DNA from 3 places in the Paenibacillus sp. MCAF9 genome. Region 3 is predicted to be linked to each of the others. Evidence: predicted binding sites of a transcription regulator. Region 3 holds the regulator's gene; each other region holds the start of a gene.

Region 1 (10,913 bases), on a different contig from region 3:
TCGCGGCGCAAGCCAGCATAACGGACCATAATCTTTTGCAGCTTAAGCCGTCTTTCTACGACAGCTTGGATTGATGTACTGCTCCGTTCTATCTCATTACTAATATTAGGCTGAATCGTAAGACTCGGAAGCTCATCGATTCGTTTTACAATTCTTCTGCCAAATACAATGGCCTCGGAAAGCGAATTGCTCGCTAATCGATTAGCGCCGTGTACACCTGTTGAGGATACTTCGCCGCAAGCGAATAAACGCTTTATATTCGTTTCCCCATTTAGGTCGGTTTTCACTCCGCCCATCATATAATGCATAGCTGGCGCAACCGGAATCCAGTCCGACGTCAAGTCGAGGCCGTATTTTAAGCAATATTCATATATAGTAGGAAAACGGTGCTTCACCATTTCCGGTGATTCATGTGTAATATCAATATAAACGAAGGTCGATTTCGTCTCTTCCATTTCACTGACGATGGCTCTCGCCACAACATCACGCGGTGCCAGCTCCAGCTGCTCATGGTAGCGTTCCATGAAGCGCTCTCCTTTAATATTACGAAGATACGCCCCTTCGCCGCGCACAGCCTCTGATATCAAAAACCTTGGCGCGCCTGGATAACATAGAGAGGTAGGGTGGAACTGAATAAACTCGACATCCTGTATGTATGCCCCTGCTCGATAAGCCATCGCAATGCCGTCTCCTGTGGCAACCTCAGGATTTGTCGTGTAACGGTAGAGCTGGCCAGCCCCGCCTGAGCTTAAAATGACGGCTTTGCCTCTTACAAACAACCGCGCACCGCTCGGCTTCTGTACAATGACACCACAGCATTCGCCGTCATGAGTGACCAAATCAATAACAAAATGGTCGTCCCAAACTTCAATTTTAGGATTGGCAATAGCCGTTTCGGACAATGCTCGTACGATCTCAAAGCCTGTAGCATCCCCGTTGGCATGCAAAATACGCCGCTGGCTATGCGCTCCTTCCTTCGTAAGCGCAAACTCGCCATTCTCCAGATCAAATTGCGTTCCCATCTTTATTAAGCTGCGAACACCTTTGGGCCCCTCATGAACAAGTACATCAACCGCTTCATTAGAACATAAGCCTGCACCCGCTACGAGTGTATCTTGTCTATGGTAAGCCGGTGAATCCTCATCCGAAATAACCGCAGCGATACCGCCCTGCGCATAACGCGTATTGCTGTCGAGCAGCGATTTTTTCGTAATCATGAGGACAGAATTGTTTTCACTTGCTCGTATAGCGGTAAAAAGACCGGCAATGCCGGCCCCAATTACAATCACATCTTTTTCTATAACAGGCAGCTCACTTAACTGCACATCGACTAAATATCTAGGAATCATCATTGGCTCCTCCAAGCGTAGAAGCAGCGCATACTACTTCACGAGTAGCATGCGCTCCAAGGATAAACGGGCTTGATCTGCAACATGTGGCGGTACGTAGATTTGAGGCTGCATCGTTTCCAAGCATTTCACTAGCTTCTTCAAATTATTTACTTTCATGTTAGGGCACACCAAATATTTAGATGCAAAATGAAAAGTTTTGCCTGGGCTGTCTAAACGAAGCTGATAGCCAGTGCCATCTTCTGTTCCCACGATAAATTCTTGGCAATCTGATTCTTTACAATATTTAATAATAGCGGTTGTACTGCCTACAAAGTCGCCTAGCTCAACGACTTCAGGACGACATTCCGGATGCACAACGAATTGCGCATTAGGATATTTCGCTTTCATTTCTTCTACGTCTTTAACCGTCAGCATATCGTGCGTATTGCAGTAACCTTCCCAGATAATCATTTTCTTATCGGTATTCTGCTGCACATAGTGGCCTAGGTTCTTATCTGGTACCCAGATGATCTCGTCGCCTTCAACCGAATTGACAACTTTAACCGCATTTGCAGATGTGCAGCAAATATCAGTCTCCGCTTTGATCTCAGCAGACGAGTTAATGTAAGTAACGACCTTTGCATTCGGGTGCTGCGCTTTCAGCTTACGCAAGCCATCAACACTTACCATGTCGGCCATCGGACAGCCCGCACGCTCGTCGGGAATGATAACGGTTTTATTAGGAGCCAAAATTTTTGCGCTCTCACCCATAAAGTGAACGCCGCAAAAAACAATAACTTCAGCATCCGTTTGTGCAGCCTTCTGCGCAAGCAGGAAGGAATCTCCACGGAAATCAGCTACCTCTTGAATTTCATCACGTTGATAATAATGAGCTAAAATGATAGCATTCCGTTCTTTCTTCAACTGTAACAACCGTTCACGCAGCTCTCGGTTTTGCTCCGCCTTGCGTTCCAGTGCCAGTGCTTCCACAGTAGATCCTCTCCTCTTATGAGGGATGGGCGATAACCCATTCCGTTATACGGCAAGCTGAACTTTGTGAATTGATGCACAAACTTAGAAAGTCGCTTACCTATAGTTTAAACCAAAAGGGATAAATTCATTTGATTAAGTTTTAATTTACACGCGGTAGATGCTACTGTCAATGCGTTAAAGGCCTTTTTAAGGCAGCAATTTAAAATAAATTATTTTGATCGCTGTATCTCACTCACATTCTTCGTAAATGAACCTTTTTTACTATATAATCGCGACCTCCGTCATCACTTGTATTAGCAACGAAATAAAAAAAGTCTCTCTCCGCGATGGAGAGAGACCATTTTGAATTATCTTTTTGCTGGATCGTAAGGTTGACCAAGTGCTGATGGCGCATTTGAACGACCAACAGCTCCTGCCAAAACGATCAAAGTCAAAACGTATGGCAGCATGTAGAAAAATTCAACTGGAATGTGCTGCGAGAATTCAAAGCGCTGTGCAAAGCTTCTAAGCGCCTGAGCTAGACCGAAGAACATTGCTGCTCCTACAACGCCAAGCGGATTCCATTTGCCGAAAATCAGTGCTGCGAGCGCAATAAATCCTTGCCCAGAAATCGTATTATGCGCAAAGCTGCTTGTCGTCGTCAATGTAATTGTCGCACCGCCAAGACCAGCAAGCGCGCCGCTGAGCAATACGCCGATATAACGGTATTTTGTTACGCTGATACCAACGGTATCCGCAGAGCTCGGATGTTCGCCCACTGCACGCAGACGCAAGCCAAACGGCGTGTGGAACAAAACGAAATAACTGATTACTGCGATAGCTAGAACAATATACGTCGTCGGATACGCGGTAAAAATAGCTTTCCCGAGCAACGGAATATCTGATAAATAAGGTATTTTCACTTTGTGAAATACATTAGCCAAAAGCGGCGTTTGACCTGATCCATCATAAAGGCTTTTGGTTAAGTAAAGCGATAAGCCAAGCGATAGGATGTTAATAACGACACCGACGACGGTTTGATCCGCACGGAACGTGATCGTGGATATCGCATGCAATAAAGCAAATAACGTACCATAAATAGCTGCAGCTATAAAACCAATCCACGGTGAAGCACTGCCTAAGCCAGCTTGTATCGCATACTCCGTTGCAACTGCCGCGGCAAATGCTCCTGAAACCATCAAGCCCTCTAGTCCGATGTTCACAACACCTGAGCGCTCTGAGTACATACCGCCAAGCGCTGTAAAAATGAGCGCGGTGGAGAACACGAGCGTTGTATTAATAAGTTGTCCAATGATGTCTAGCACGTTCATCCTACACCGCCTCCTTCCGCTTGCTTGCACGTTTATTTAGAAAAGGCTTTAAGAACCACTTCACCAATCCATGCGAAGCAACGAAGAAAATAACGGCGCCGATTACGATACGCACGACCTCAGGAGGAACACCCGCACCAAAGCTCATGCCTGCTGAACCGTAGCTGAGTCCACCGAATAAGATTGCGCCAAGGAATACACCAATCGGCGTATTGCCGCCAAGGAGCGCTACCGCAATACCATCAAACCCATAGCCCGGAGAAGCGGCCATAACGGTCTGGTTGCCGAACACGCCTAAAATTTCAAACACGCCGCCCAGACCAGCGAACACGCCGCTTATAAACATCGACTTAACCATCGTTACGTTAACGTTCATACCCGCATATAACGCTGCATCCGGATTATGTCCAACAGCACGAAGCTCGTAGCCTTGTTTCGTACGCCATAACACGAAATAAAACACAACGATACAAATGAGCGCAATAATTGTTCCCCAATGCATACGAGCGTTGTCTGTCAATTTAATAAGCCAATCAATTTTCACCATAGCTGATTCATGAACCGGCATCGACTTCTGCTGGCCTTTCTCAACAAGAAACTTCGCAATGATAAAATTGGAGAGGAACAATGCGATCCAATTCAGCATGATGGATGAAATAACTTCATTTACTCCACGCTTCGCTTTCAAGTAACCAGCAATACCCGCCCATAGGCCGCCGAATACAGCACCCGTAATTACAGCTAGAGGCGCATGTATATACCATGGCAGGTCAAGCAGCACGCCTACGATTGTCGCGCCAGTCATGCCCATTACAAATTGTCCCTCTACACCGATATTGAATAGGCCTGTACGGAAAGCGAAGGAAACGGCTAAACCTGTAAAGATCAATGGTGTAATTGCTCGAACCGCTTCTCCCATATTGTAAGGAGTGCTAAACAGCTTATTGATTAAAGAAGTGTACGCTAGAATCGGATCGAACCCTCCAGCAAGCATGGCAATGGCTCCAACCACAAAACCAAGAACGATTGATACTATAGGAACAAGGATAGACGATTTATTAAATATTTTTTTCAAGGTTTCCATATACGCTATCCTCTCCCCTCAGATGCAGGTACAGCTAATTTGTTACCAGCCATCATAAGTCCAAGCTGCTGATCATCTCTTTGCTCAGCGTCAACCTCACCCATTAGCTTGCCTTCATACATGACCGCAATTCGATCGGACAATGCATAAAGCTCATCAAGCTCAAATGAAACGAGTAAAATCGCTTTTCCTTCGTTACGAGCTTGTACCAACCGCTTGTGCACAAATTCGATCGCACCGATGTCGAGTCCGCGTGTAGGCTGAACCGCAATCAGCAAATCAGGATCTTTATGAAGCTCCCGTGCGATAATAGCCTTCTGCTGGTTTCCTCCAGACAGCTGACGAGCATGCGTATGAATACCTGATGAGCGAACATCAAATTCGTTAACAAGCTTTTCAGACAGCTTGTCCATACTGTTGTAATCAATAAACATAGAACGGCCGAATTCCGGCTCAAAATACGTATTCAATATCATATTCTCACTGACTGAGAAATCAAGCACCAGCCCATGCTTATGCCGATCCTCTGGTATATGCCCTACTCCAGCAACCGATATTTGGCGCGGAGAATGATTTGTCATATCCTTGCCATTCAGCTTAACGCTGCCGCCGTCCAGCTTGCGCATACCTGTTATAGCATAAATGAGCTCGCTTTGACCATTGCCATCAACACCGGCTATGCCAAAAATCTCTCCTGCACGAATGTTGAAGGTGGTACCATCCAATACATTTTTGCCTTGATCACCTTTCATCTGCAATCCATCCACAGATAAAATAACTTCGCCAGGCTCGTTCTTCGTCTTCTTCACCTCGAAGGATACGTCCCTGCCGACCATTAATTCCGCAAGCTGCTGCTCATTCGTCTCATCTGTGGTCACTGTCTTGATAACCTTGCCGCGTCGAATAACGGTTACAGCATCTGCAAGAGCCATGACTTCTTTCAATTTATGCGTAATGATAATAATCGACTTTCCTTCAGCAGCCAGGTTGCGAATGATTTCGATTAGCTCCTCAATTTCCTGCACCGTCAAAACAGCTGTCGGCTCATCAAAAATAACGATTTCAGCGCCGCGATACAACGTTTTCAGAATTTCAACACGCTGCTGCATGCCTACTGTAATATCTTTAATTCGCGCCTGAGGGTCTACATTCAGACCATAACGTTCAGATATCGCCCGAACCTTCTCATTAGCGAGCTTGTAGTCGATTTTCATACCTTTGACAGGCTCATTGCCAAGCACAATATTTTCAGCAACGGTAAAAGGCTGTACGAGTTTAAAATGTTGATGAACCATGCCGATGCCAAGGTCAATTGCTTTAGAGGCACCCTCAATGACTGTTTTCTCACCATTAACCCAAATCTCGCCCTCGTCCGGTTGATATAGTCCGAACACAATGTTCATTAGGGTCGATTTTCCTGCGCCATTCTCGCCAAGCAGCGCATGAATCTGACCTTTCTTCAATTCAAAATTTATGGAATCGTTAGCTACCAATCCGGGAAACCGCTTTGTAATTCCCTTTAACTGTACAGCCGCCTTGCTCCGGTCCATTCCTCATCATCTCCCCGGTTTTTACTGCTTGAATATGCATAAAAAATTTGACATTAAAAGCACTTACTTATCCCAACAAAGAACAAAGACCGGCCGAAGCCGGTCTTGTCTGATTCATCAACAAACGATCCTCAATCAAAGGATACCATTGAATGGAGAAAACTATTCAGTAGGTACTTTAATTTCACCGCTAACGATTTTTGCTTTGTATTTCTCTACTTCAGCAAGAACATCAGCTGGAACGTTTTTCTTAGATGTTTCTGGCAAGCCTACTGCATCGTCTTTCAAACCTAGCTCTTGTACAGTTCCGCCAGCCCATGTTCCAGCGAGTAGATCTTTGGATACTTTATGAACAGCAGTTTCAACGCCCTTCATCATGGACGTTAGTGTAATTTCATCACCGAACTCAAGTGATTGGTCTTTATCTACACCAATAACCCAAACGTTTTCACCATTGTCTTTACGTGCTTTACCTTCATTGAACACACCATTACCCGTTGCGCCTGCCGCGTGGAAAATAATATCAACGCCGCCATCGTACATTGTCGAAGCAGCCAACTTACCAAGGTCAGGTTTACCGAACTCACCAGCGTATTCTACTTTTACTGTTGCATCTGGTTTAACCGCAGCAACGCCCGCTTTAAATCCAGCTTCAAATTTTTTGATAACCGGAATATCCATACCGCCTACGAATCCAACTTTATTTGTTTTTGTCATCAAGCCTGCAACGACACCAACAAGGAAAGATCCTTCGTTTTCAGCGAAAGTAATAGAAGCAACGTTTGGCGCTTCAACTACGCTGTCAATTACTGCTAGCTTAGCATCTGGATTTTCTTTAGCCACTTTGCTTAGTGCATCATTAAACAAGAAACCGATACCCCAAGTAAGGTCATATCCTTCTTTAACGAAGCTGTTTAGGTTCGGCTCCATGTCTGCTTCGCCTTTACTTTCCAAGAACTTCGTTTCCGCGCCAGTCTCAGCACTCACTTTCTGAAGAGCTTCCCATGCGCTTTGGTTAAAGGATTTATCGTGTACGCCGCCAACATCAGTAACCATACCAATTTTTTTGCCTTTTCCAGTACCATCGTTTTCAACAGCAGGCGTAGTACCTTTATCTCCGTTCGTGCCGCCCTCGTTGTTTTTCTTGCCACCGCAAGCTGACAACACTAGTGTCAACGCGATCATCATTACAAGCATAAAGCTAAATGTCTTTTTCATGCGTGTTTTCTCCCCTGCTCTAATTTTTGTGTAGCTTGGCAACCCCTGTTACATTCTTATTCTTGCTGATACTGGTCGCTATTATTTCATTATAGTTACAAAAAAATAAACGTCAATAACTTATGTCAGTTTAAGTGACATAAAAACGTTATGACCGTCATCATGTAACATCTATGTAACGTATGACCAATATGAACAAAACCTCCATGTGAGCATTTCTGTTTTTCATCTGAGGTTTATACACGTATTATAGGCTAAATCCGAACATTAATAAAGAAAAAAATAGTCGCCCGCTACTCTTTACAAGTAGCAAAGCGACTATCGTTAACAATTATCCATAAAATACTATTCGTTCTTATCTGGATCTTCTGTTAGATCACGTTTCTCAAGGTTCGGAGCTTTCGCTTCGTCCTGATCACGAGTTTGGATGCGCACCTTTACGTCTCCAACCGTCTCAATAATAGGCTCGGTTGTCGGCTCATTTGTTTCAACTGCATCAGTAGAAGGACCGCCTTCCAAAGTACCAGTCTCAACCAAACGTTTGATTTGATCCATTTCGAGCGTTTCTTCATTAAGCAGTGTTTGAGCAATCAAATGCATTTCTTTGCTCTTCTCTGTCAATAGCTTCTTCGCACGATCATAACAGCCTGTAATAATGGATTGCATTTCTTGATCTATCTCGTATGCAATGGCATCCGAGTAGTTCTGCTCATGTCCAATATCGCGTCCAAGGAATACTTGGCCTTGTGAACTGCCGAATTGCATCGGTCCAAGCTTATCGCTCATACCGTATTCCATAATCATACTGCGTACGATGCCTGTCGCTTGTTTAAAGTCGCTATATGCACCTGTACCAATTTCACCAATAAACAGTTCCTCTGCTACACGGCCTGCAAGCAAACCAGTGATTTTGTCCAGAAGCTCCTGTTTCGTTACAAGCATACGATCTTCTTTTGGAAGCATGATGACATATCCGCCAGCACGTCCGCGAGGAATAATCGTAACCTTATGCACCATATCCGCATGCTCCAAGAAGAAACCTGCAATCGTATGGCCTGCTTCATGGTAAGCGACAATACGTTTCTCACGATCACTGACAACACGACTTTTCTTCTCCGTACCTACAATGATTCGGTCAATCGCATCATCAACTTCAACCATTGCGATATCTTTCTTATTACGACGGGCAGCTAGGAGCGCTGCTTCATTAAGTAAGTTTTCTAAATCAGCGCCACTAAAGCCTGTTGTACGTCTTGCGATAACTTCAAGCTTAACATCCTTGGATAGCGGCTTATTGCGCGCATGTACTTTAAGCACCGCTTCACGGCCCTTAAGGTCTGGACGGTCAACCGTAATTTGACGGTCAAAACGGCCTGGACGCAGAAGCGCTGGATCAAGGATATCCGGACGGTTTGTTGCTGCAATAATAATAATACCTTCGTTGGCACCAAAGCCATCCATTTCAACGAGCAATTGGTTGAGCGTTTGCTCACGTTCATCATGTCCGCCGCCTAGACCAGCGCCACGTTGACGACCTACCGCATCAATCTCATCGATAAAGATGATACAAGGAGCATTTTTCTTCGCGTTCTCAAACAAGTCGCGTACACGGGATGCACCGACACCAACGAACATCTCTACAAAATCAGAACCGGAAATGCTGAAGAACGGCACGCCCGCTTCGCCTGCTACTGCACGTGCAAGCAATGTTTTACCAGTACCCGGAGGACCAACAAGCAATACGCCCTTCGGTATACGAGCGCCTACTAAATTAAATTTCCGCGGGTCCTTCAAGAAGTCTACGACCTCAACGAGCTCTTGCTTTTCCTCGTCTGCGCCAGCGACATCTTCGAATGTAATCCGCTTCTTCTCATTATCGTAAAGCCGCGCTTTGCTCTTGCCAAAGTTCATAACTTTGCCGCCGCCGCCCTGAGCTTGATTCATCAAGAAGAAGAACAGGACAAAGATGATGACAAACGGAATAATGGAGGTAAGGAATGTAAGCCAAATGCTTGGCTGATCCATTTCCTTCGTCTCATAAGCGAATCCATACTGCTTCGACCATTCAGCGATCTTAGGCTCAGCGCTAACGCCAGTCCTTGATACGAATTGATCGTTTTCTGCATCCGCAGGTTTCACTTTATATTTTCCGGAAACAAAATAAGATTGGTTCTCGTACTTAACACTTAACTCTTTAACATTCCCTGACTCAATTGCTGCAACGAGTTCATCGTAACGCAATCCAACGGTCGTGTTATTTTGGCTGCTGATAAATTGAAAAATCCCAACGGTCACCAAAAAGATAATTAAATAAAAACCAGTATTACGGATGATCCGATTCATCCCCAACCTCCTCTCAGACGCTTAAAATATTTTACCATATCATGACTTTCCATAACAATAGAGGTGTACGGAGAAGGGCATGTACGGGTGAATCGCAATTATTTTTGATAAACTTGCGGCTTCAAAATACCAATATAAGGGAGATTACGATATTTTTCTGCATAATCCAGTCCATAACCGACAACAAACTCATCAGGCAGTGTAAAGCCTTTATAGTCTGCTTCCAATTCAACTGTACGGCGAGCAGGCTTATCGAACAAAGTTACAACTGTAACAGACTTCGCATTGCGACGCTCTAGCACGTCAATTAGGTAACTAAGCGTCAATCCGCTGTCGATAATATCTTCAACGATTAGAACATCTCGGCCTTCGACAGATACATCGAGGTCTTTAATAATTTTGACAACGCCAGATGATTTCGTGGATTGTCCGTAGCTAGATACAGCCATAAAATCAATTTCAAGCGGCACTGTAATTTCCTTAACCAAATCAGCCATGAAAATAAACGCGCCTTTCAAAACACAAATAACGAGCGGATTGCGCCCATTAAAATCTTTACTCAATGTTGCACCAAGTTCCTTAACCTTATCACCAATTTGCTGCGCGTCGTACAATACTTCTTGAATATCGTTCTGCAAGTGTAAATCCCCCTACGCTTAACTATGTTTATGAGTGTACCAGTGCTTCTTATTCGTTGCCTGCCCTTATGAATAACACGTCTTTTGTGTGTACATCCGTAAGCGCATGACTTGATCTGCGAATGCCCGGAATCCAGAGTAATTTGCCTGACCCATCAAACAGCAATGGATACAGCTCTCTCTTCAGCGGAGCAACTTTCTCGTCAACGAACATATCTTGCACTTTTTTCGAACCATTTAATCCTAAAACCTGAATTCTGTCTCCCGGCTGCCGATTTCGAACAACGAGCGGATACGTTAGTTCCGACGCATCAAAGCAGGCTTCATAACGCGATGCAGGCTTACAACTTTCTAACGCTGATGTATAAGCAAACTCAAATGTCCACCCGCATTGCTCAATCGCCAGGCTAGCTTTATCCCTTCCCACCTCGCACAAATAGGCACTC
Region 2 (10,913 bases), on a different contig from region 3:
GAAGCGGCGCGTTATCATGAATTAATCGCGAAGCAGCCGAGCGTGCAGCATTGGATCGAAGAGATTAGACCAATTAGAGGATTGGATATTGTAGATCTTGGTGCCGGCTCCGGCAGACTGACTGCCGTACTAGCCGATCAGGCCAAAACGATTGTTGCGCTTGATGCGTACGAACCTATGCTGCACGTAGCGGCAGAACGATTACGTTCTGCTGGCTATACGAATTGGAGAACGCAGGCTGCTGATCATCGCGAGCTGCCTCTTGCGAGCCAAAGCGCGGATCTCATCGTTTCCGGCTGGAGTATTTGTTACTTAGGCAGCGATAATCTACCGAACTGGGAGCAGAACATACGGCAGGTTATGAGCGAAATGAAACGTGTGCTCCGCGGTAACGGAACCATTATTATTTTCGAGACGATGGGCACTGGCTTCGAAACACCAAACCCGCCTGACTTTTTGAAAAAATATTACGCTGCACTCGAGCAGGATTATGGTTTCTCGCACAAATGGGTACGAACGGATTATGCCTTTGACAATGTGGAACAAGCGGAGCAATTAACACGTTTCTTCTTTAGTGATGAATTAGCAGACAGGGTAGCGCGGGACAAGCTCGTCCACCTGCCCGAATGCGCTGGTATTTGGTGGCTTCATTTGTAATCAAGCGTGTTAGCCTGATTTTTCTACACACCAAGTAGTCATGCAGCGTTTGTCTGCCACGATAACGGTTTTGAGCGGCTCGAATAAATGCCCGCTCAGCTTTGCCGTCATTCCAAGCAGTTTTTCCTCCGTAACCAGAAAACGTCTGCTTCCGTCAGGAAGCAGATATTGTCCTTCACCAAGCGGCTGCATACGGGACTCCATGCCAATGGAGGAGGCCAACCTAGCGAACAGCTTCCCGCCTGGCTTAAGCACGCGCCAGAGCTCGTCAACCATTTGATCAAAATGCTCCTCATTATCGGCAAAATGCAGAACCGCGCTGCTAATAATAAAGTCAAAGCTGGCATCGGCGAAGCTCATCTGCTCTACCGCTTCCACGCGTGCCTGCTCTTTCGCCCATTTAGGAGCTATCAAGTCCGCTAACCGCTGCAACTCTTGAATAGCCGTCTCTGATCGATCGATTGCAAATACGTCATAGCCGCTGCGAAGCAAATACGTTAGGTTTCTCCCTGAGCCGCAGCCTGCATCAAGAATGCGCATATCCTTTGTCAGTGATCCCTTTAGCAGCTGATCAAATAAATAAATATCGATGCGGCCAAATTGCTCCTTCAATTCCATCTCCATCATTTGCTCCTCCTTCTATGATGTTTACTTTACCTTGTATACATATACCTTCGTCCGATACATATCACGGCAAATAAGAGTACGCTCAGGCTCCCAGTCCGGCAGCGCAAAACATACGCTTATGACATGTGCACCCGGCTTTAATTGCTCGTGAAAAATAAGACCTAAACGCCGCATCGCGCCCGGATAGAGGTAACACACAACCATATCCACATCCCGGTACGAATATGTGTACAAGTCGCCCTTTTTAAACGATACATTCGTTCGATTTTCGAGTTTCGCAGCCATAAAAGATATCCACATGGGGATAACTGAATTTTCGATCCCGATGATTCGCAGGTTTCTGCTGGTTCTCCCCGCTTGAAGCGCGAGCGTACCCCAGCCAGAGCCCGCCTCCACCATAACGCCGCGGCTTTGCAGCCGTCTGATCTCATCAACTACAACGCGCCGTACCGGCGCTGAGGAAGGCATAGGCGATATCCCGTTCCGCCAGCTTGCATATACGATGGACAGCAAGGCAATCAGCACGATAGCTGCCACGACCAGCAATACATTCTGATAGATGAAGCTTTCCACGATGATCCCCCTATCTTGTTTCATGGAGGATTCCGCTTTATTTCCCTAGTTTGAATCCGCTCTGTTAGTTAAGACTTATTCCCTCTGCGAACCTTCAGCTGCTTGCCCTTCACTGTCGTATTTCGCATAACCTCCAGCACTAGCGAGCCTTTGCCATTCAAAATTTCAACATCGGTAACATTATCCAAAATCGTAATAATACCAATATCTTCCACGGACACGCCTTCTATTTTGGCAATGGTTCCGACAAAATCGACCGCTCTAAGCTTCTTTTTCTTGCCGCCGTTAAAGTTAAGCTTCATAATCTGCTTGTTCAGCTGCTCGCGCTTGTCTTTTTTGAGAACAGGACCAATATTGAGCTTCTGTTCAAAATCTTCTCTGCGAAGGTCAACCGCTTCTTCGGATGGCGCCTTCGCTTTGTTAATGCTAAATCCGATGTAGCCTTCTATTTCAGCTAGGCGCCTTGCATCCTTAGATGCTGCGAAGGTGATCGCTTTACCCGTTTTGCCAGCCCGTCCCGTTCTGCCCGTACGATGAACATAACTTTCCTTCTCCAGCGGAATATCAAAGTTGATGACATGCGTAATATTCGTAATATCAATGCCTCGAGCTGCAACATCCGTTGCAACCAAATAACGGAATTGCCCTCTGCGGAACGCATTCATTACTTCAAAACGCTCATCCTGCTCCATGCCGCCATGGATGCGGTCGCACGGATATTCGAGCTCCGCCATTTGTCTGAACACTTGATCCACATTCTCCTGTGTCCGGCAAAAAATAATACAGCTGTCCGGATTTTCGACGATCATCACGTCTTGGAGCAGCTTAAACTTATCTGCTTCCTTCACCTCAATAACCGAGTGCTCAATCGTAGCAGTCGTAAGTCCCTCTGCCTTGATCTCTACTTGTACAGGAGTGTTCATATATCTATGCGCTAGCTTAGCTACATCCTCAGGGAACGTTGCAGAGAACAGCATCGTCACTCGATCCGTAGGCAGCTGCCCAATAATAGCTTGTACCTGCTCGATAAAGCCCATGTTCAGCATTTCGTCCGCTTCGTCGATGACTAAATATTTGATTCGTTCGATGGGAAGTGTTCCACGCTCAATGTGATCATGTACGCGTCCAGGCGTCCCTACGACCATATGCGTTCTTTGCTTAAGCTCGGCTCTCTGGATATGGAAAGGCGCTTTACCGTAGACGGCCATCGATTTGATCCGCTTGAAGCGGCCGATATTTGTAATGTCCTCGTTGACTTGCAGTGCCAGCTCCCTCGTTGGCGTCAGCACAAGCACCTGAGGCTTGTTTTCGTTCCAATCAACCAGCTCGCATAATGGAATACCGTAGGCTGCCGTCTTGCCGCTGCCTGTTTGTGATTTAACGACCAAATCCTTTTGCTCAAGCGCAACCGGAATAACCTCGCGCTGCACCTCCGTTGGCGTTTCGTAGGACAAACTCTCCAACGCTCGAACGATTTCTTGGCTTAACGCATAATCCGCAAACTTTATTTCACTCATCTATAGACCTCTTCCGCACTTTAGTAGTTAAATCTTTCGTAACCTTAAGAATAGCATATTAACGGCCCATTTGATTCATAAACCTTTGTACAGCCCAGCTTTCAAAAATTATTTGTTAGATCAACCGCTAAATCGGGTTATATCGTATAAGAGCTTGCTTCGCTCTAAGCAAGGCAGTACTACAAAAAGTGAGTACTAGTTCACTTTGGATTGGGTCATTATAATAAAAGCCAGATCAACTAGAAAGGCTTGTGAGTGCTATGCTTCGATTAAATGTTGCGCGTGTTGGATTTCTAATGGGCGTTTCACTTCTGCTTGCTTCCATCATCTATTTCTTCGCGGCGAACTGGGGCGGCCTGGTCCGCGCCGATAAAATTCTCGCGTCTGCCGGCATCATGGTGTTATTCTATGGCGCTGCTTTCGTATTTTCCAAAATGAAAATAATGCTTGGGCATCACTATTTTTTGTCTGTTACTTTTCTAGTCGGCGGCTGTGTCGCGTTTGGCGTGGCGGTTGCCCTTCTAAATCAAATATATAATTCGCATGCAGACACCTATGAGCTGTTTCTCGTCTGGTCCATTCCTGCCCTGCTGCTTGCGTTCATTACCCGCTTTAATCCTTTTTATATCCTTGCCTATATACTCGTTCATCTAACCCTGTGGCAATACTTTTTCCCAAGCGCGTATTCCATCGTCCATAGCGACCAAGAAATTTTGCTGATTGGCTGGTTATTTGCGCTTATCAATCTTATTTTATTCGCATTAATAGAAGCCAAACGTCTCGCATCAGCGCCGCTTAAATATATTAGCTTTATTGTCTTTCATATTTCTTTGCTCGTCTTGACAAGTTCCGATCTATACGAACATTATGGCGCATGGATGAACGTCGCAAGCGCTGCGGCAATCGCGTTCGGATTCTATTATTTCACCCAAGTGCGTCTGGACAAAATGATGCTTACCCTTAACGCGCTGGCTGCTTCCGCTTTCGCTGTATTTAAATATTTTGAGCTGATGTCCGAGCATTATTCCACCTTATTTTTTATATTTGGACTCCTCTTTGTCGCTTTATTACTTACAGCCAACGTCTTTTTCTTCCGTTACTTAAACAAGCTCGGCAAGCATCAGTCAAGCTCTAATGACCCAGCTGACCAAGCATCCCATCCATCAGAAGAACATAAGAGCACTCTTGTTGGCAAAATCGCATTCACAATCGTTACCGTAATCGGTGTTTTGATTGGCAGTATCTCCTTAGTAGGCTTAGTACTATTAGCCTCTGGTGAAGTCCCGCCCGAAAACATTTTATTTGTCCTGTCACTGCTGTTTATTATTCCAACACTGCTGCTGACGCGCTTAAATACGGCTGTACGCTACACCGTGCTTACGATTGGATATATAGCTGGACTTATCTCGACCGCTTGGATTGATACTTCAGCCTTGTCTATTTTTTTCATAGCGGTACTGCTTGTCGGATGGTTCAAATGGCAAGGAAGGGTACCGCATTTCTTTATCTACACCTTACTGAATATCAATATCGCTATTCTTCTGTTTCAGTTATTTGGATCTGTTCATAATGCGGCTTCCTTCATCGTGTTCATCGTAACGTCGCTCAATGCAGTCATTTACGCAAGTCACCATCTGCTTAGGGAAGGCGCATTCAAGATTCATGTAAGAGAATGCGGTTGGTTCTTTACTTTGCTGCTTCTATTTTGGCTAACCTTTATGGATAACATTTTCCCTTACTCATATGAGCTATTTAATATATTGAATTTCATTGTAGTTACGATCGCAGCCTTTCTATTTGTTAGGCGCAGCCAAGCTCTTGAAGCAGCAATTAGCTTCGTATTCTGGTTCATCTTCCTTGCGTTCAAATATTACGACTTGTTCTGGACGTTATTGCACAAGTCGATTACGCTCGCTCTGCTTGGCGTGATTATCATAGCAGCTACTTATATTTACGCCTATAGAACACGCGCAGCAGTATCTGAGCAAGCAGACTCATTCAGCCGATTGCTGCGCAGAAGCCCCGCTCTCATTGCTATCGTGGTAGTGCTGCAGCTCGGTTATGTCGGTTACCATGCCGCAGTAAGCGAAATATTGCTCTCGAGCGGCACTCCGATTAAGCTGGCCATCGTGCCGCTTGATCCACGATCCATTTTGCAAGGCGATTATGTAGCGCTTCAATACAATATTTCGGCACCGCCAGATCACATCGCTCAGGAACTGGAAAGACGTCCAAGCAACAGCCGAATTAAGGTCGTGCTTCAACAAGGTGCGGGCGGCGTATACAACTTGGATCGTTTATATAAAAAAGGTGAGCCTTTAGCTGACAAGGAAATCATTATTAACGGTTCCACTAGCGGCTGGAGAAACATCCAGTACGGCATAGAATCTTATTTTGTACCCGAAGGCACTGGGCTGGAAACGGAGCAAAATGCCCGCTTTGCGTATGTCATGGTTGGAACAAAAGGCGACGCTATTCTAGAGAAATTAACGAAAGAATAGTGCTGTATAATTGACCGCCAATAAACAAAAAAAGAAGCAGGACCTATACAGCGCAACAGCTGTGGAGGTCCTGCTTCTTTCAAAATAGAAGGAAATATTTTATTTGCTTCTACTTAGCTTATATTTGCCCAACAACGCAGCTTCCGTTTGCTGAGGACGTTGATGGCTTTTTTCATATTCTTTCGATTATCCGTGCATCAGTTTGTTCAATTCCGTAAATTCCTCTAAATAACCGTTTCTCTCCAGCTCCATCAATGCCTTCCGAATGCTAACCTCATCCTCGCCAGATTGATCTGATAGTGCTAAGAGCTCAGGCAATGTAATGTTTTTATGCTCCTTGCAATACGTGAGCAGCCCTTTGGCTGCCCAAGATAAGCGATCATCCTGGAATTCACCGATCATTTTACGGAACAATTTATGTGGGATTAGCTGCTCGTCAACTAAGGCTTGCATCGCTTTTATTGCAAGTTTTGTCGTCATACGGCCTTTTTTGGCAACCTCGTCTAAGGTGAGCGATGCGGAATCCGCCGTGCTTGAGCTGAGTACGATATAAATCATTTGCGAATAAATATCCAAGCTTTGGTTATAAAAGATTTCGGTGGAAACAGTGAAGTTTCTAACGTTTCCCGGTGTAATTTCTGATGTCATGTTCTTTCTCTCCCTTCCGAATGGTCTATACCATAATAAAGGTTCGGATACGGGGTTTCAAATGGGGCCTCATTAGAAAAAGTTAATCGCAGCCGTTTAACCGCGAAGAAGCATAATTTTCATCCGGGCAAGGTCATCTTTCTTCTTCTCTTTCCGGATTGTAGCGGTATTTTTCCAAATCAATTCGCCCGTCCTCGCTCGCTGAAACACCTTCCTCTTTTAAATAAAAGATCTGCATGTAACGAGATTCCTCCTCTTGAATCGATATCTCCCCTTTTGCATTAACAACTCTGTGCCAGGGAAGATTATAAATGCCGCTTAGCGAATGCAGAACACGGACAACCTGCCTTGCCCCCCTGCGATTGCCAGCCAGCTCTGCGACTTGCCCATAGGTCATTACGGTGCCTTCCGGAATCGCCTTAATAATGGATACGACTCTTTGCGTATAGGGCTGCATATTAAAACTCCTTTTATGTATGTTTTTAATCATTGTTTTTTATTATCATAACTGAATTGCGCTTCATTTACGCTTGTTGAACGATAAAGCGTTTGAAATCACATTAAATCATCCAATTTAATATCCATAAATTGGATGATTAATCAACGAACAGCAGCTATATGCCTGAATGCCAGCAATATTCCAAATCTTTTTACCGAAAGCAATAAATTTCTTTTTAACTTTTGGTGAAAACGATGTAGAATAGAAACAAAGGGTTTAATCCGATTACGTCATACGCGCATTCACATCCTTCTGCCTCATGCAGAAATAAGACTGTTACGTCCGTATAAACATTTTTCGAGTAACTATGTGAAAAGTGTAACAATCTTTCAGGATGCATCTTAGGCTTTAGCGGCTGACACAATTGAGACTACAACTTACTTTCAAATTTACGTAAAGGAGGACATTCTATTATGTCACAACCATCTGCTGGACAAGAGGTTGCAGCTAGCCTCGTCGAAGAAAAACAAACGTTGGATGTACTTGATCAATTGATGAAGCCGGAGGTTCAAGAGTCTCTAACTGTACTCGTGGACAGCCTGCCTAAATTAGCTGAAATGGTTACTCTAATGACCAAAGCTTATGATTTTGCACAAAACATCGCTACAGACAAAGTGTTGATCAACGATTTCGCTCAAGGTATCGGTGAATTCGTTAAACCGGTTCAAGAGAAAGCAAAAGGTATCGCAACAGCAGCTATTGAAGCTGGCGAGCGCTCGCAAGAAGCGGCTAACTCTTCTGTTGGCCTATTCGCTATGTTGAAAATGCTTAAAGATCCGGAAGTTCAAAAAACGCTACGTTTCGCGCAAGCTTTCCTTAGTGTTTTGTCTGAACGCAAAAACGATAAAGTATAATACACCGAATACGTATAGAACGAACGGAGGATGAACATGTCGAAGCAAATACTAATTCTTGGTGGCGGTTATGGCGGTCTTCTTACTGCTCTAACAGCACGCAAACATTTGACTGCAGCAGAAGCTAGCATCACAATCGTAAACCGTTTTCCAACTCACCAAATCATTACTGAGCTGCACAGACTTGCTGGGGACACAATTGCTGAGCAAGCAGTTGCTCTACCGCTTAGCAAGCTTCTAGGCGACAAACAAGTTAACATCATCGTTGACTCGGTTAAAGAAATTAAACCTAACGAGAAGCAAGTGGTTCTTGAAAGCGGACAAGTACAAAAGTACGACACCCTTGTTGTAGCACTTGGAAGTGAAACGAACTACTTCGGCATTCCAGGATTGGAAGAGAACAGCCTTGTTCTTAAATCCGTTGCTGATGCTAACAAAATCCGCAAGCATGTTGAAGATCGTCTTGACGCTTACAAAAAATCAGGCAACAAAGCTGACGCAACAATCGTTGTTGGCGGCGGCGGCTTGACTGGCGTTGAGCTTGTTGGCGAATTCGCTGACAGACTTCCTGAGATTTGCCGCAGCAAAGGCATCGACTTCAATGATATTTCGCTGTATTGCGTAGAAGCCGGCCCTGCCGTTCTGCCAATCTTCCCGAAAGTATTGATCGATCGCGCTGTAACAAGCCTTGAGAAACGTGGCGTTAATTTCATCACTAGCGTAGCGATTACAGAAGCTACAAAAAGCTCCGTATCGCTTAAAGACGGTCGTACGATTGAATCCAGCACAATCATTTGGACTGGCGGCGTTAAAGGTAATCCAGTTGTCGGCAGCAGCGGACTTGCAGAAGACCGTGGTCGTTCACTTGTTACACCAACGCTTCAATCGACTTCACACGCTGATGTATTCCTTGCTGGCGACTGCGCAGTTGTATTCCCAGAAGGCAGCGAACGTCCTTACCCTCCAACAGCTCAGCTTGCTTGGCAAATGGGCGAAACGGTAGGCTACAATCTAGCGGTTCAAATCAAAGGCGGCGTTATGGATAAGTTTGTACCTGTATTCTCCGGAACACTTGGCAGCCTTGGCCGTAAAGATGGCGTGGGCACAATCGGCGGCAACGCGACACAGCTTAAGGGCTTGCCTGCTTCCCTTATGAAGGAAGCAAGTAACGTTCGTTACCTGTCGCATATTCACGGTTTGTTCGCACTAGCTTACTAATATACACAAACAAGAAGAAGGAGGGTAGCAGCCCTCCTTCTTTTTGTTTTACCCAACAGCTAGCCTTACTTCTGCAAGGCCTGCCATTCTTTAAATTGCTTCTGATATTCAGCGACAACCTTGTCTAATCCTGCAGCCTTTAAGCTTTGAAGAGCTGCTGGGAAGTATTTATCGTAGGATACCACGCCCATTTTAATTGGAATGATCTTCGATTTCACTTCGGATAGCACATTCGCATATTCAACAGCAATCGGCTCCGTATTTAGGCGGAAACCAAGAACAGGTGAGAATTCAACTGGATTCGATGGCTCTGTCGTTTGCATTTTCAAATAATCTTCCGGCGTCTTCACATCAAACAACATGTAGTTAATGTTGCCGATCATCCACGAATCAAAATAATATGATTCATCATTCGCGTCACGAATGAATTCTGCCGTACGCTCGCCTACCGCTTTGTAGTGCGTGCCTTCTTCCCCATATAGGAACAGGTTATGGTTATCCTTATTGCTGTACAGCCAGTTCAAGAACATAATAGCTGCTTCTGGGTGCTTCGATGTAATTGGAACTGCATTTGTATTTCCGAATGCCAAGTATTGAAGCAGCGGTTTCTCTTCTGCCAAATAACCCTCGCCTACTTTTGCTTCTGGATTATTTCTCGCAATTGCGATCGAAGAGTACAAAGCGCCGTTCGTGCTGTAAATAAAATCGCCCAGTGTCATGGCTTTGTCGCGCTCTTCCTTCTTATACGTCAAAATATCAGGGTTAATCAGCTTTTTCTCATAAAGCTGGCGGAAAAACTCTGCATCTTTTTTGAATTCTTCACTCTCGAGCCAAGAGCTTATATTGCCCGCTTGATCGACCTTGATGATTTGTTCGCGGTAATCTACAAAAAATGGCCATGAATCGTACGTACGGTGTAAAAATACTGGCGTAACATCCGTTTCCGTTTGAATATATAATTTCTTGTCGGAAGCTTGCTGCATCTTCTCAGCCGTTGCGATAAGCTCGTCCGACGTTTTTGGGAAAGGCATGCCTACTTTATCGAGCAAGTCTTGGCGGAAGCCAAGCGTACCCATCTCACCGCTGCCTGAGGTCTCATAGCGCCATACTGCCGGAACGGAATAGATTTTACCATCGATCTTTGCAGCATCCCATGCGTAGTCAGGAATGATTTTTTTCAGCTCTGGACCATACTTGTCAATGAGCTCATCGAGTGGCTGAAGCGCGCCTCGCCCAACATAGGAGCCTGTAGGCACGGAGCTGTTCTCCATAACATGAAGCATGTCGAACTCGTCACCTGTGCTCAGCATTAGGTTGGTTTTCTGATCCCAAGCATCCCAAGGGATAAAATTTATTTCCAGCTTAACGTTAACGCCGTCAGCCTTCAGCTTTTCATTTACTTTTTGAACAACCTCATCGGTATGAGGTTTGGCTGTACCCGGAATCACGTATTTCAGCGGCAATACTTCAGCGTTATCTCCTTCATTTCCACTGGCGTTGCCATTTGAACCCGCTTTGTCTCCCGCATTACTGCAAGCCATCATAAGAACGAGCATCATAACAATAACCAAGCTTGCCGGAATGAAGCGCATCTTCCTGTTGTTCATCTTGATTAACCCCTCTCTGAATCTTTAATTATATATGGCCCTAAGGCGACATATCTATCCTTTGACTGCTCCAACGATAAGACCCTTGATAATAAAACGCTGCAGGAACGGGTAAAGCAGTACGATAGGACCAATGGTTATGATAGCTACCGCCATTTTGAATGATTCGGTTGGAATCGTTATGTTGGAAGTGACCAAGCCCTGCATCTGGT
Region 3 (10,913 bases):
GTTTATGCGGCGCTTCCAGACCTGGACATTTTGACGGGGTGGGAACGGTAGTGAGCAAGCTGTTTCATTTGGTTGCTCCTGATCGTGCTTATTTTGGCATGAAGGATGCTCAGCAGGTTGCTGTCATTCAGCAAATGGTTGGAGATCTTAATTTTCCAGTGGAAATCGTGCCAAGTCCTATCGTTCGAGAACCGGATGGTCTTGCTTTAAGCTCAAGAAACGTATTTCTTAATGCGGAGCAGCGTGAGCAGGCAGTCGTATTGTCCAAAACGCTGCAGCAGGCTTCTGATTGGATGAATGAGCCTGATATGACGGCTGAGCGGCTGGAGGCTAAAGTGAAGCTGCAATTGGTGAAAGCGAGTGAAGCTGTAATTGATTATGTGGAGCTGCTTCACTATCCATCCCTGCAGGTGCTGGATGCAAAAGTTTTATTAAGTACGATTCAGCAACCGTTAATTTTGGCATTAGCTGTAAAGTTTGGCGCAACAAGGCTTATAGATAATCGGATATTACAGACAGCGGAGGTGAACCAGCATGTTCAGAACGATGATGAAATCCAAGTTGCACCGGGCAACAGTAACGGAAGCGAACCTGAATTATGTCGGTAGCATTACAATAGATGAAGATTTGATGGATGCGGCTAACATATGGGAAAATGAAAAGGTTCAAATCGTTAACAATAATAATGGTGCTCGCTTTGAGACTTATGTCATAACAGGTGAACGCGGATCTGGTGTAATTTGCTTAAATGGCGCAGCCGCTAGACAAGTTCAGCCAGGTGACCAAGTGATTATCATTTCTTATGCGATGATGACTGACGCTGATGCAAAAGCACACAAACCGATTGTAACGATTTTGGATGGGAACAATCGACCCTTGACCATTTTAAACGAAGAGCTGCACGCAACAATCCTGTAATTTGATCTTTCACTACGTTAATCCCTGTATTATGTAACGAATGGGATGCTGTATGAAAAGCGGCGTTGAAACAAAAAATGAACATAACACTCCTTAATTCTTTGGCGAAGGCGGGATGCGGTATGTTCCAGCATATGTTTTCATCCATGAACGAAATGCTTGATCAAATTATTGAACAGTACGATGGTGCAGGTGCAAGTGAAAAGCAGCAGTTCGAACAGCAAATGCTTGAGCTCAAAAAAGTAAGTGATACATTTATTGAACAATGGCTTGAATTTGAAGAGAAGTTTTCTGAGTTCAAGGAGCAGCAAGGCGATCAAGCAGCAGTATCGCAAGTTCAGGAACAAGCCCCAGAAGGGGCGGTTCAATCAAGTGTGCCTGTAAGTATCGCAGTCAGCAGTCCAGCTTCAGATTTTGAAATTTCGGACGAGCTTGCTGCGGTCATCTCCAAAGGACAAGGTTACTACAAGCTATTTATGTTTTCGCAAGCAGCAGTGCAATTTCAAACGGCTATTTTACAATCGCCGGAATGTAATTTGGCTAGACTGTTTTTGGGCATGACTCAGATGCACCTCCAGAACTGGAGTGAAGCTCAGCGGCATTTTCAATTGCTGATTGTATTGACGGACTTCCCCAAATGGCTTGCAATGGGCTATAATGCGCTAGGATGCATTCAAGCGGTGCAAATGAATTTGGCACAAGCAGAGCAATTATTTATGAAAGCTTATGAGGTCTGTCCCAGCTTCAAGGATCCGTTAAACAATTTGAAATCATGTCAAGAAACACCCAAGCACTTATCGTTATATTTCGGAAGCACGGAGCTGTGCTGTTTGTGAGAGGATCGGGGAATAAATGAAATTTGCAGTATTGGATTTAGAAACGACGGGACACAGCTCGGATGATGATATTTTGCAGGTTGGGCTAGTCATCGTTTCAGAGGAGCTTGAAATTATCGATACGTATAGCTCCTTTGTTCGACCTAATATCCCGATACCGGCCTTCATTACACAATTAACAGGCATAGATGAAACGGTCGTTGCGGATGCTCCAACTCTCAAAGAGGTTATTGCAGGGCTGGTTCCGTTATTGGATGATGCCGTTTTGGTCGCTCATAACGTTGGTTTTGACGCCGGTTTTTTAAACCAAGCATTAGCACGATGTGGTCGGCGCCCTTTTGCAGGCCGCAGGCTGGATACCATTGAATTATTACGAATTTTATATCCTACAATTAATACGTATCAGCTTGGAGCTGTTTCTGAGCTCTTTGGAATACCGCATGATCAACATCACCGCGCGGACAGCGATGCAAATGCAACTGCGCTATTGCTAATTGAAACGGTAAAAAAGCTTCGCAAATTGCCGCTGCTTACTTTGCAGCGGCTTTCCACGCTTGTAGATGACGGCAGCGATTTGAGCTGGTTTATTAAGCATACCGGGCAGCAGATGGAATATAGTACTGTATTCGAATCGAATGAATATGACTATTTTAATCAATTTGCATTGAAGGTTCGCGAATGGAGCGATGAACAGCCTCCGCGTTCAGGCGGTACAAGTGTGCTGCCATTAACGGATGTTTCATTTGACAATTATTTAGCTGATGTTAGACAACGTTTCGAACAGAAATTTGAGAATTATGAGGAAAGAGAAGCGCAGGTAGCCATGTTTCAAGAGGTGTACAGCGCTCTAAATCAGAATCAGCATTTACTTATAGAAGCAGGTACAGGCACAGGGAAGTCGCTTGGTTATCTAATTCCTGCGCTTTATTATGGCATTCAAAACGGCAAAAAAGTTGTCGTTAGTACGCATACAATCAATTTGCAGGAGCAGCTTCGTCAACGCGATTTGCCATTGCTTGAGGAAATACTGCCATTTGAGTTTAGAGCTTCGATCTTTAAAGGCAGAGGGAATTACTTATGCTTGCGCAAATTTGAAGGTAAAATCAACACAAAAGATCTTGTATCGCCGATTGAGGATACAGTTACAGCTGCTCAAATGGTCGTATGGCTTGGGGAAACAGAAACTGGCGATCAGGAAGAGCTTAACTTCGGCAACAAGGGTGCTGAGTTTTGGTCTACGGTAGCGAGCGATACGGATTCATGCCTGAATCGAGCTTGTCCTTGGTTCAAAAGATGTTTTTATCATCGCGCGAAGCATGAAGCAAACATTGCTGATGTTACGATAACGAATCATTCAATGTTATTTACTGATGTTCAAGCAGATCATCGTTTATTGCCTTCCTATACTCATCTCATTATTGATGAAGCACATCATGTGGAAGAGGTTGCCGGCAAGCATCTAGGTATGCAAGTTAACTACTTCTCTTTGACGCAGGCTGTTCTTCGGCTTTATAAAGATGCGCGCTCTGGATTATTGCCTGGGCTTCGCCAGAAGCTTATGTATGAGGATGACGCACATCAAGCTTCCTGGTTGGAGACGATTGATACCGTTATTCCTATTTTCCAAGAAATTAAGGAGCATTGGGATAAGCTGTTTGAAATGTTTTATAGCTTTACTTCAACTTCATCGGATGGACCAACCGAGAATGGTCAGTCGGTATGCCGGCTTAAGAAAAACGAGCTTCCAGCAGGCTGGGAGGACGGCGTTACGGTTGAAGGAAATATCCACACTGAACTTAACCGAGTCATTCGAACCGTCGATAAAATGGTTACCGATATTAAAGACCGTGTTGACGATTCCGGTGTTCAAGCGATAATAACGGATTTAAATGGCGCGGTACGTGATTTATCACGTCTTAAGGATGAGCTTAGAACGTTTATCACCTTAGAGCTTGCGGACTCTGTGTTTTGGATCGAGGCAAGCAGTGTATACCGCTACAGATCTGTACAGTTATACGGTGTCCCAGTAGATGTAAGCGCTCAGCTGCAAAAATATTTTTTTGATGTCAAAGAAAGTATCGTATTAACCTCTGCGACGTTATCTGTGCAAAAATCTTTTCAATACGCAGAGGAGCAGCTTGGGTTAACTGGATACGAACAGCAGGGCAGGCTTAAAACTGTTCAATTGCCTTCACCGTTTAATTACCGGGAACAGGCATTAGTTGTCATTCCGCGCAACTTCCCAGTACTCAAGGGAGCAGCTGTAGATGACACCTATTTGGATATGCTTGTAAAATCGCTTTCTGATGCTGCAAAGGAAACGAAGGGCAGAATGCTAGTGCTGTTCACGTCCTATCGCATGCTGAGGCAGGTCTACGAGCCGCTTAAAGAGCTTTTAAGCGTTGCAGGTATTCAAGTGCTCGGACAAGGAATAGACAGCGGCAATCGCACGAAGCTTACAAGACGTTTCCGTCAAACGCCAGAGTCCGTTTTACTTGGCACGAGCAGCTTCTGGGAAGGTGTAGATATACCCGGAGAAGCTCTGATTTGCCTTGCCATCGTTCGTTTGCCATTCCAACCGCCTAACCATCCCTTAGTAGAAGCAAAAGCTGAGATGCTGCAGCGGCAGAAACAAAATCCTTTTATGAAATTGTCGATTCCCCAAGCCGTCATTCGCTTTAAACAAGGCTTTGGGCGTCTAGTAAGGACTTCACAAGACAAAGGGATCGTAATCATATATGATACAAGAGTAATCGACACTTACTACGGTAAACACTTCTTATATTCACTGCCAGGACCAAAAATCGAAACGATGCATATGGATCAAATGGTCGTACGAATGAGAGAATGGTTAACGGATGAATACGCAGCATTGCCGCAGGAAAATCAAGCTGTGTCCAGCGAAGAGGAGGAAAAACGATGAAGCAAACGAAAATATCGGAGGCTGTCGTCAGAAGGCTTCCCGTTTATTTGCAAGTACTAAATGAAATGCTTAATCGTGAGATTCAGACCATTTCTTCGCAGGATTTAGGCACAAAGCTTGATTTAAATCCTGCTCAGATTCGTAAAGATCTCGCTTATTTCGGAGAGTTTGGACGGAAGGGCGTAGGCTACGATGTTGTATATTTAATTGAGAAGATACGTCAAATTTTGAAGGTTGATCAGACGATAAAGGTTGCGTTGGTTGGAGCGGGCAATCTAGGTCATGCCTTATGCAATTACAATAAATATTCCAAGGATAATATGCAGATTACGGCCGTGTTCGATGTACATCCGAGCAAAATCGGAACGAGCATTAATAATTTGATTGTAATGCCGATGAGTGAGCTTGCTGCAACGGTTGCAGAGCAAAATATTCGAATCGGCATCATTACCGTTCCAGCATTTGAAGCACAAAATGTAGCTAATCAATTTGTCGAAGCAGGCATAGAAGGAATATTGAATTTTGCCCCTGCTATTCTACGAGTACCGGATGAAATGCGAATACATAATGCTGATTTCACAAGGGAATTGCTTAGCTTAGCTTATTATTTAGCCAAAGAGGGAGAGACGCAGGATGAGTCAGATTTGGATTGAAAATGGTTTGTTTATAACGATGGATGACGAAAATCCATCATTTAGAGGACATATGGTTGTATCCGATGATCGGATTAGTTATATAGGTACGGCTGTTCCTGAGCAGCTTTCTGACACGGTGCAAAAAATAGACGGCAGCAAGCTGGCTTTTATGCCAGGACTTATTAATACTCACGGACATGCAGCGATGAGCTTGCTTCGCGGATATTCAGATGATCAAAATTTGCAGGTTTGGCTGGAACAGAAAATGTGGCCAATGGAAGGCAAATATGTTGATCAAGATACACGTGCAGGAAGTGCTCTAGCGATCGTTGAAATGCTGAAATCAGGTACAACAGCTTTTGTTGATATGTATGATCGTATGGATCAAGTTGCTCAAATGGTTGAGCAAAGCGGTATCCGAGGTGTTTTGACCAGAGGAGTTATCGGACTATGCCCTCCCGATGTACAAGAAGCAAAGCTTGCTGAAGCAATTGCTTTTGCTCGTGATTGGAACGGGAAAGCCGATGGACGCATAACTACAATGATTTCTCCACACGCGCCTTATACATGTCCACCAGCGTATATTGAACGTTTTGTACAAGCAGCTCATGATTTTGATTTGCCTTTGCACACGCATATGTCGGAAACGATACCTGAAGTTGAGCAAAACGTGCGTGATTATGGACTTCGTCCGGTCGAACATTTGGATCGTTTAGGCTTCTTTTCACGTCCTGCTCTTGTAGCGCATGCCGTACATCTGAATGATGCTGAGATCGAGTTGCTTGCTGCTAAAGGAGTTGCGGTTTCACATAATCCTGTAAGTAATCTTAAGCTTGCTAGCGGCATTGCACGCGTTCCTGATTTGATTCGCGCAGGTGTTACGGTATCGCTTGGAACAGATAGTGTGGCAAGCAACAACAATCTTGATTTATTTGAGGAAATTCGATTTGCAGCTTTGCTTCATAAAGGTGTTTCTGAAGATCCTACTGCTATCCCTGCTTTGGAAGCATTGAAGCTTGGTACAGTGAATGGGGCAAAATCTATTTGGCAAGAGAAGAGCCTTGGTAGTCTAAAAGTAGGCATGAAGGCAGATTTCATCGCAATTGATATTGAACAGCCGCATTTCTACCCTCAGACGGATATCGTATCACATCTGGTCTACTCAGGTTCAGGCCGCGATGTGCGGCATGTATGGATTGATGGAAGACAAGTATTGAAAAACGGCGAATGCACTTGGCTCGATGAGGAGAAAATTCGTTACGAGGCACAAGCGAGCTTTGATCGCTTGCTGCAAGCTTAATGCGAGCAACAGCAAGGAAACGAAAGCCGTTTATGACACTTAAGCGATGGTTGTTGTTAATTACAGCATTCCTCTTGCTGCTTCTAACCGTTTCTTTTATCTATTTCCGTGAAGTTCAGTCGCCTGAGTGGACAGCAATTAATGCGGCGAAGGAACAAGCGACTAAAGCAGCTGATCTTATGGAGATAGAAAAGGTACATCATCATATATGGCAAAAAAACAGTTGGGTCGTTGAAGGCATTAATCAACAAGATGAACATGTATACGTATGGCTGACTGAGGAGCAACAACCAGTTATCATGAAAGCGACGGAAGGCATTTCTGAGAAGTCACTCAAAGATAATTTCATCAGCAAGAGGCCATTGGCAGAAATAAAGAGAATTCAGCCGGGTCTGCTTGATGACAAAACGGTGTGGGAGATCTATTATAATGACGGTGAAAAGCCTGATCATTACCGATATGATTTCTACCGTTTTGATGACGGTGCATTCATTGATTCTTATACGTTACCAGCAAAAACGGGGCCATAAGGCTCCGTTTCCTTTTATTGATGGACGATTCTTGCATAATTTCATGATATACTTTCGTATAGCGGAATTGATATACGGAGTGTTCAAAAATTTATTGCAGGAGGGATTTTCATAATGATGAGACCACGTGTGATACCAATCGTGATTACTGCTGCAATTTCCGCTTCCGTTTTGTTCGGAGGCTGGGCTGTATATAATCAAGTGGCTGTAGCAGCTCCATTAGAGAAAGTTACAAAAGGCATTCAAGGTATTGTTTCTTCAGAAAAACCAGTTATGGATCGCAATAAAGTAGCTATTTCTCTTGAATTAACGCCGGATGCGAATCTCCGGGACATCTATGAAACTATTGCAGCTAACGGAAAAGATGTAGTTGGCGACCGTAAGCTTGAGCTTAATATAGAAGAAAAATCGAATAAGCAGCTTGAAGATCTGTGGTATGCTTCCATGTTTGAAGTTGCAGAGGCGATGGAGCGCAAAACCTATTCTCATATTCCAGATGCGATGAAAGAAGCTGCAAAATCCATGAAAGATGTCACCGTGACGACTGAAATGGATGATACGAATGTGTATATTACGATTAAAAATAATGAAGCGGTGAAATATATCGTCCTGCCACGCACGCCAAACCAATTGGAGGCATGGTAATATGATGAAATATGGCAAAGAAATTGCGATAGGCTTACTTCCTGTACTTGTTGCTTTTTTTATATATATTGGACAAAATGTTGTTCCCATCGTATTGCTGGGCGTATTAGGCTTTGCCGTAGTTTATGCAGCACGAGGCAGAGGCAAGCTGACCGCGTTGTCTAGCCAGAAGCGGCGTTCTGAGGAGAAAATGACACCACTCACCTTTGAGGAAATCGGAGGTCAGGAGCGTGCCAAGCAGGAGCTTGTAGAGGCGCTTGATTTTCTCGTTCATCAAGAACAAATTGCTAAGCTTGGCATTCGGCCGTTAAAAGGCATCTTGCTGTCTGGCCCTCCAGGAACAGGAAAGACGCTGCTTGCTAAGGCAGCTGCTCAATATACTGATTCGATTTATTTGGCTGCATCCGGCAGTGAGTTTGTAGAAATGTATGTCGGTGTAGGCGCAGGACGTATTCGCGACCTATTCAAAGAGGCGCGTACAAAAGCGAATAAAGCGAAAAAAAGCAGCGCTGTTATTTTTATTGATGAGATTGAAGTCATTGGCGGCAAACGAGATGGCGGTCAGCAGCGCGAATACGATCAAACCTTGAATCAGCTATTAACCGAGATGGACGGTATTTATGCAAATGAATCACCGCGCATTTTGTTAATTGCGGCTACTAACCGTAAGGAAATGCTCGATAGCGCATTGCTCCGTCCAGGCCGTTTTGACAGGCACATCGGTGTTGAACTTCCTGATAAAAAGGGCAGATTGCATATTTTGAACATCCATGCGAAAAATAAGCCTATCCGCTCAGGCGTGAACTTAGAACGCATTGCGAGTGAATCCTTTGGTTTCTCCGGTGCACAGCTAGAGAGCGTCATGAATGAAGCGGCGATTTATGCGATGCGTGAGAGCAGTGAAACCATCGCTGAACAGCATTTATCGATGGCTATTGATAAAGTTATGATGGGTGAAAAAACGGATCGTGAGGCATCAAAAGAAGAGCGTGAACGGATTGCGCTTCATGAGCTCGGACATGCAATTATGGCAGAACTAATGCGTCCAGGCAGCGTGTCACAGGTTGCTTTGTCTCCGCGCGGTCAAGCGTTAGGCTATGTTCGTCACAATCCGCAGCAGGATCAATATTTGTACACAAAACAGTTCCTTAACGGTCAAATTATGATTGCGTTAGGCGGAGCAGCTGCTGAGGAAATGTTTTATGGTGATCGGAGCACTGGATCAAGAGGTGACTTCGAACAATCGATGAATATCGTCAAAACGTTAGTGGAATCGGGATTGACTGATCTTGGCATTATTGATTCTTCGATGATGACAAAAGATGGATGGGCAAGCATCAATCGAACCATTTTGGATGAGCTGATGCTGCAAACAAAAGGTCTGCTTGAGTCGAATAGAGAAGTGTTTATCAAGTCTCTTCAGACGCTTCTGCGTGAGGAAACATTGAGCGGAGACGAGTTTAGAAAGCTCTTTTCTTCCAATACAGCAGCATGAAGCGTTTACAATATTACAATTTGAAGGCGGAGTTGTCGTCCGCCTTCTTTTTTTGATGAAATTCGTTATAATAAGATTGAACTATCTTTGCAGAGAAAACTTCTATTATGTTTTAAGAAGAATTCTCCCCACACTAAAGGAGCTAATACATTGCATATCAAAACAGTTGGAGTTGTAGGAGTAGGCACGATGGGTCAAGGGATCGCGGAAATGCTGGCCTCCAAAGGATTGGATGTTATCATTATCGAGCGTTCGGATGATCGCCTAGATTATGGTAAACAAATGATTGAAGTAAGCTTGGATAAACAAATCGAGAAGTGGGCGCTCACGAATTCCGAGAAGAAGCTGATTATGAATAGAATAGAGGCGACAACAAGCTACGAGAAGTTAGCGGATTGTGAGCTTGTTATTGAAACGATAACTGAAGATTTGGAATTGAAAAAAGCTGTATTTGAAAAGATTGATAAAATTTGCGGTCCAAATGTTATTTTAGCGAGCAATACATCTACTCTAAGCTTAACTGAGCTAGCCAGCTTTACGAAGCAGCCGAGCCGCGTAATCGGCATGCACTTTATTTATCCAGTATTCAAAATTGATCTGGTGGAAATTGTTCGCGGCCTTAAGACATCAGAAGAAACATTTCTGCGTACGAAACATTTTGTGGAAGAGGTTATTCACAAAAAAGGAGTTATGGTATTTGAATCTCCTGGTTTCGTAACTACACGACTCATTTGCTTATTTATAAACGAAGCCTTGCATGTACTCGAGGAAGGGGTCGCGTCGGCTGAGGATATTGACAGCGCAATGCGTATCGGCTATTCCTTCCAGCATGGACCTTTCGAGATGTGTGATCGTTTCGGTCTCGATTCCGTGTTGGCAGCCCTTGAGAGAATGTTCCGCGAGTATGGCGAGCTGAAATACCGTCCTTCGATCGTGCTGAAAAAAATGGTGCGCGCTGGACATCTCGGAGCCAAATCAGGAATCGGCTTCTTCAAATATGATATGGATGGGGATCGGATTTAAATGAAAGTACTCGTAATTAATGCAGGAAGCTCCTCTTTAAAATATCAGCTATACAACATGCGTGACGAATCAGTTCTGGCAAGTGGACGCGTGGAACGGATCGGAATGGATTCTTCGATTGTTACTCATGAACCAGTTGACAAGCCCGAGGTTCGTAAAGTTAGTGAAATATTGGATCATGTTGCTGCTGTTAAGCAGGTTATCAATATGCTTACCAACCCGGAGTTCGGAGCGATCGCTAATCTGAACGAAATCGAAGCTGTTGGCCATCGTATCGTTCATGGCGGCGAGGCATTTAGCAGCTCAGTGCTTGTAACACAAGAGGTTAAGCTCGAGATTCGTCGATTGTTTGATTTGGCGCCGCTTCATAACCCAGCTCATATGATGGGTATTTTGGCGGTAGAAACAAATTTGCCTGATGTACCTCAAGCGGTAGTATTCGATACGGCATTCCATCAAAGCATGCCGAATACATCGTATTTATATCCAATTCCTACTGTGCTTTACCGTCGTCACAAGGTTCGCAGATATGGTTTTCATGGAACGTCTCATTCCTATGTGAGCGCACATGCAGCCGAGTATTTGCAAAAACCATTGGAGTCAATCAA

The links. Region 3 encodes Rex, which represses fermentation and respiration genes when NADH is low (regulators of the CRP and FNR family bind a similar motif). Its sites were predicted from a motif close to TTGTGAAATATTTCACAA; they were not measured.
Region 1: nadA (quinolinate synthase NadA) is a predicted target of Rex. The motif match lies at 2,386-2,403, and genes of this name have one in related genera.
Region 2: AB4Z45_RS30010 (DUF1641 domain-containing protein) is a predicted target of Rex. The motif match lies at 7,330-7,347, and genes of this name have one in related genera.

Annotation. Positions count from the first base shown of each region.
Region 1 covers NZ_JBFREL010000030.1:14,546-25,458, forward strand. The annotation lists gene nadB (L-aspartate oxidase) at 1-1,349, opposite strand, end outside; gene nadA (quinolinate synthase NadA) at 1,383-2,321, opposite strand; gene AB4Z45_RS27285 (ABC transporter permease) at 2,672-3,634, opposite strand; gene AB4Z45_RS27290 (ABC transporter permease) at 3,636-4,718, opposite strand; gene AB4Z45_RS27295 (ABC transporter ATP-binding protein) at 4,724-6,268, opposite strand; gene AB4Z45_RS27300 (BMP family lipoprotein) at 6,431-7,486, opposite strand; gene ftsH (ATP-dependent zinc metalloprotease FtsH) at 7,832-9,829, opposite strand; gene hpt (hypoxanthine phosphoribosyltransferase) at 9,928-10,467, opposite strand; gene tilS (tRNA lysidine(34) synthetase TilS) at 10,517-10,913, opposite strand, start outside.
Region 2 covers NZ_JBFREL010000039.1:21,647-32,559, forward strand. The annotation lists gene AB4Z45_RS29975 (class I SAM-dependent methyltransferase) at 1-657, shown strand, start outside; gene AB4Z45_RS29980 (class I SAM-dependent methyltransferase) at 667-1,284, opposite strand; gene AB4Z45_RS29985 (class I SAM-dependent methyltransferase) at 1,306-1,881, opposite strand; gene AB4Z45_RS29990 (DEAD/DEAH box helicase) at 1,926-3,374, opposite strand; gene AB4Z45_RS29995 (GDYXXLXY domain-containing protein) at 3,635-5,875, shown strand; gene AB4Z45_RS30000 (hypothetical protein) at 6,062-6,523, opposite strand; gene AB4Z45_RS30005 (MGMT family protein) at 6,657-6,980, opposite strand; gene AB4Z45_RS30010 (DUF1641 domain-containing protein) at 7,436-7,876, shown strand; gene AB4Z45_RS30015 (NAD(P)/FAD-dependent oxidoreductase) at 7,913-9,094, shown strand; gene AB4Z45_RS30020 (extracellular solute-binding protein) at 9,160-10,701, opposite strand; gene AB4Z45_RS30025 (carbohydrate ABC transporter permease) at 10,756-10,913, opposite strand, start outside.
Region 3 covers NZ_JBFREL010000001.1:98,680-109,592, forward strand. The annotation lists gene panC (pantoate--beta-alanine ligase) at 1-608, shown strand, start outside; gene panD (aspartate 1-decarboxylase) at 535-918, shown strand; gene AB4Z45_RS00465 (hypothetical protein) at 1,041-1,754, shown strand; gene dinG (ATP-dependent DNA helicase DinG) at 1,771-4,677, shown strand; gene AB4Z45_RS00475 (redox-sensing transcriptional repressor Rex) at 4,674-5,330, shown strand; gene AB4Z45_RS00480 (amidohydrolase) at 5,311-6,612, shown strand; gene AB4Z45_RS00485 (cell wall elongation regulator TseB-like domain-containing protein) at 6,645-7,142, shown strand; gene AB4Z45_RS00490 (hypothetical protein) at 7,257-7,787, shown strand; gene AB4Z45_RS00495 (AAA family ATPase) at 7,789-9,282, shown strand; gene AB4Z45_RS00500 (3-hydroxyacyl-CoA dehydrogenase family protein) at 9,370-10,305, shown strand; gene AB4Z45_RS00505 (acetate kinase) at 10,306-10,913, shown strand, end outside.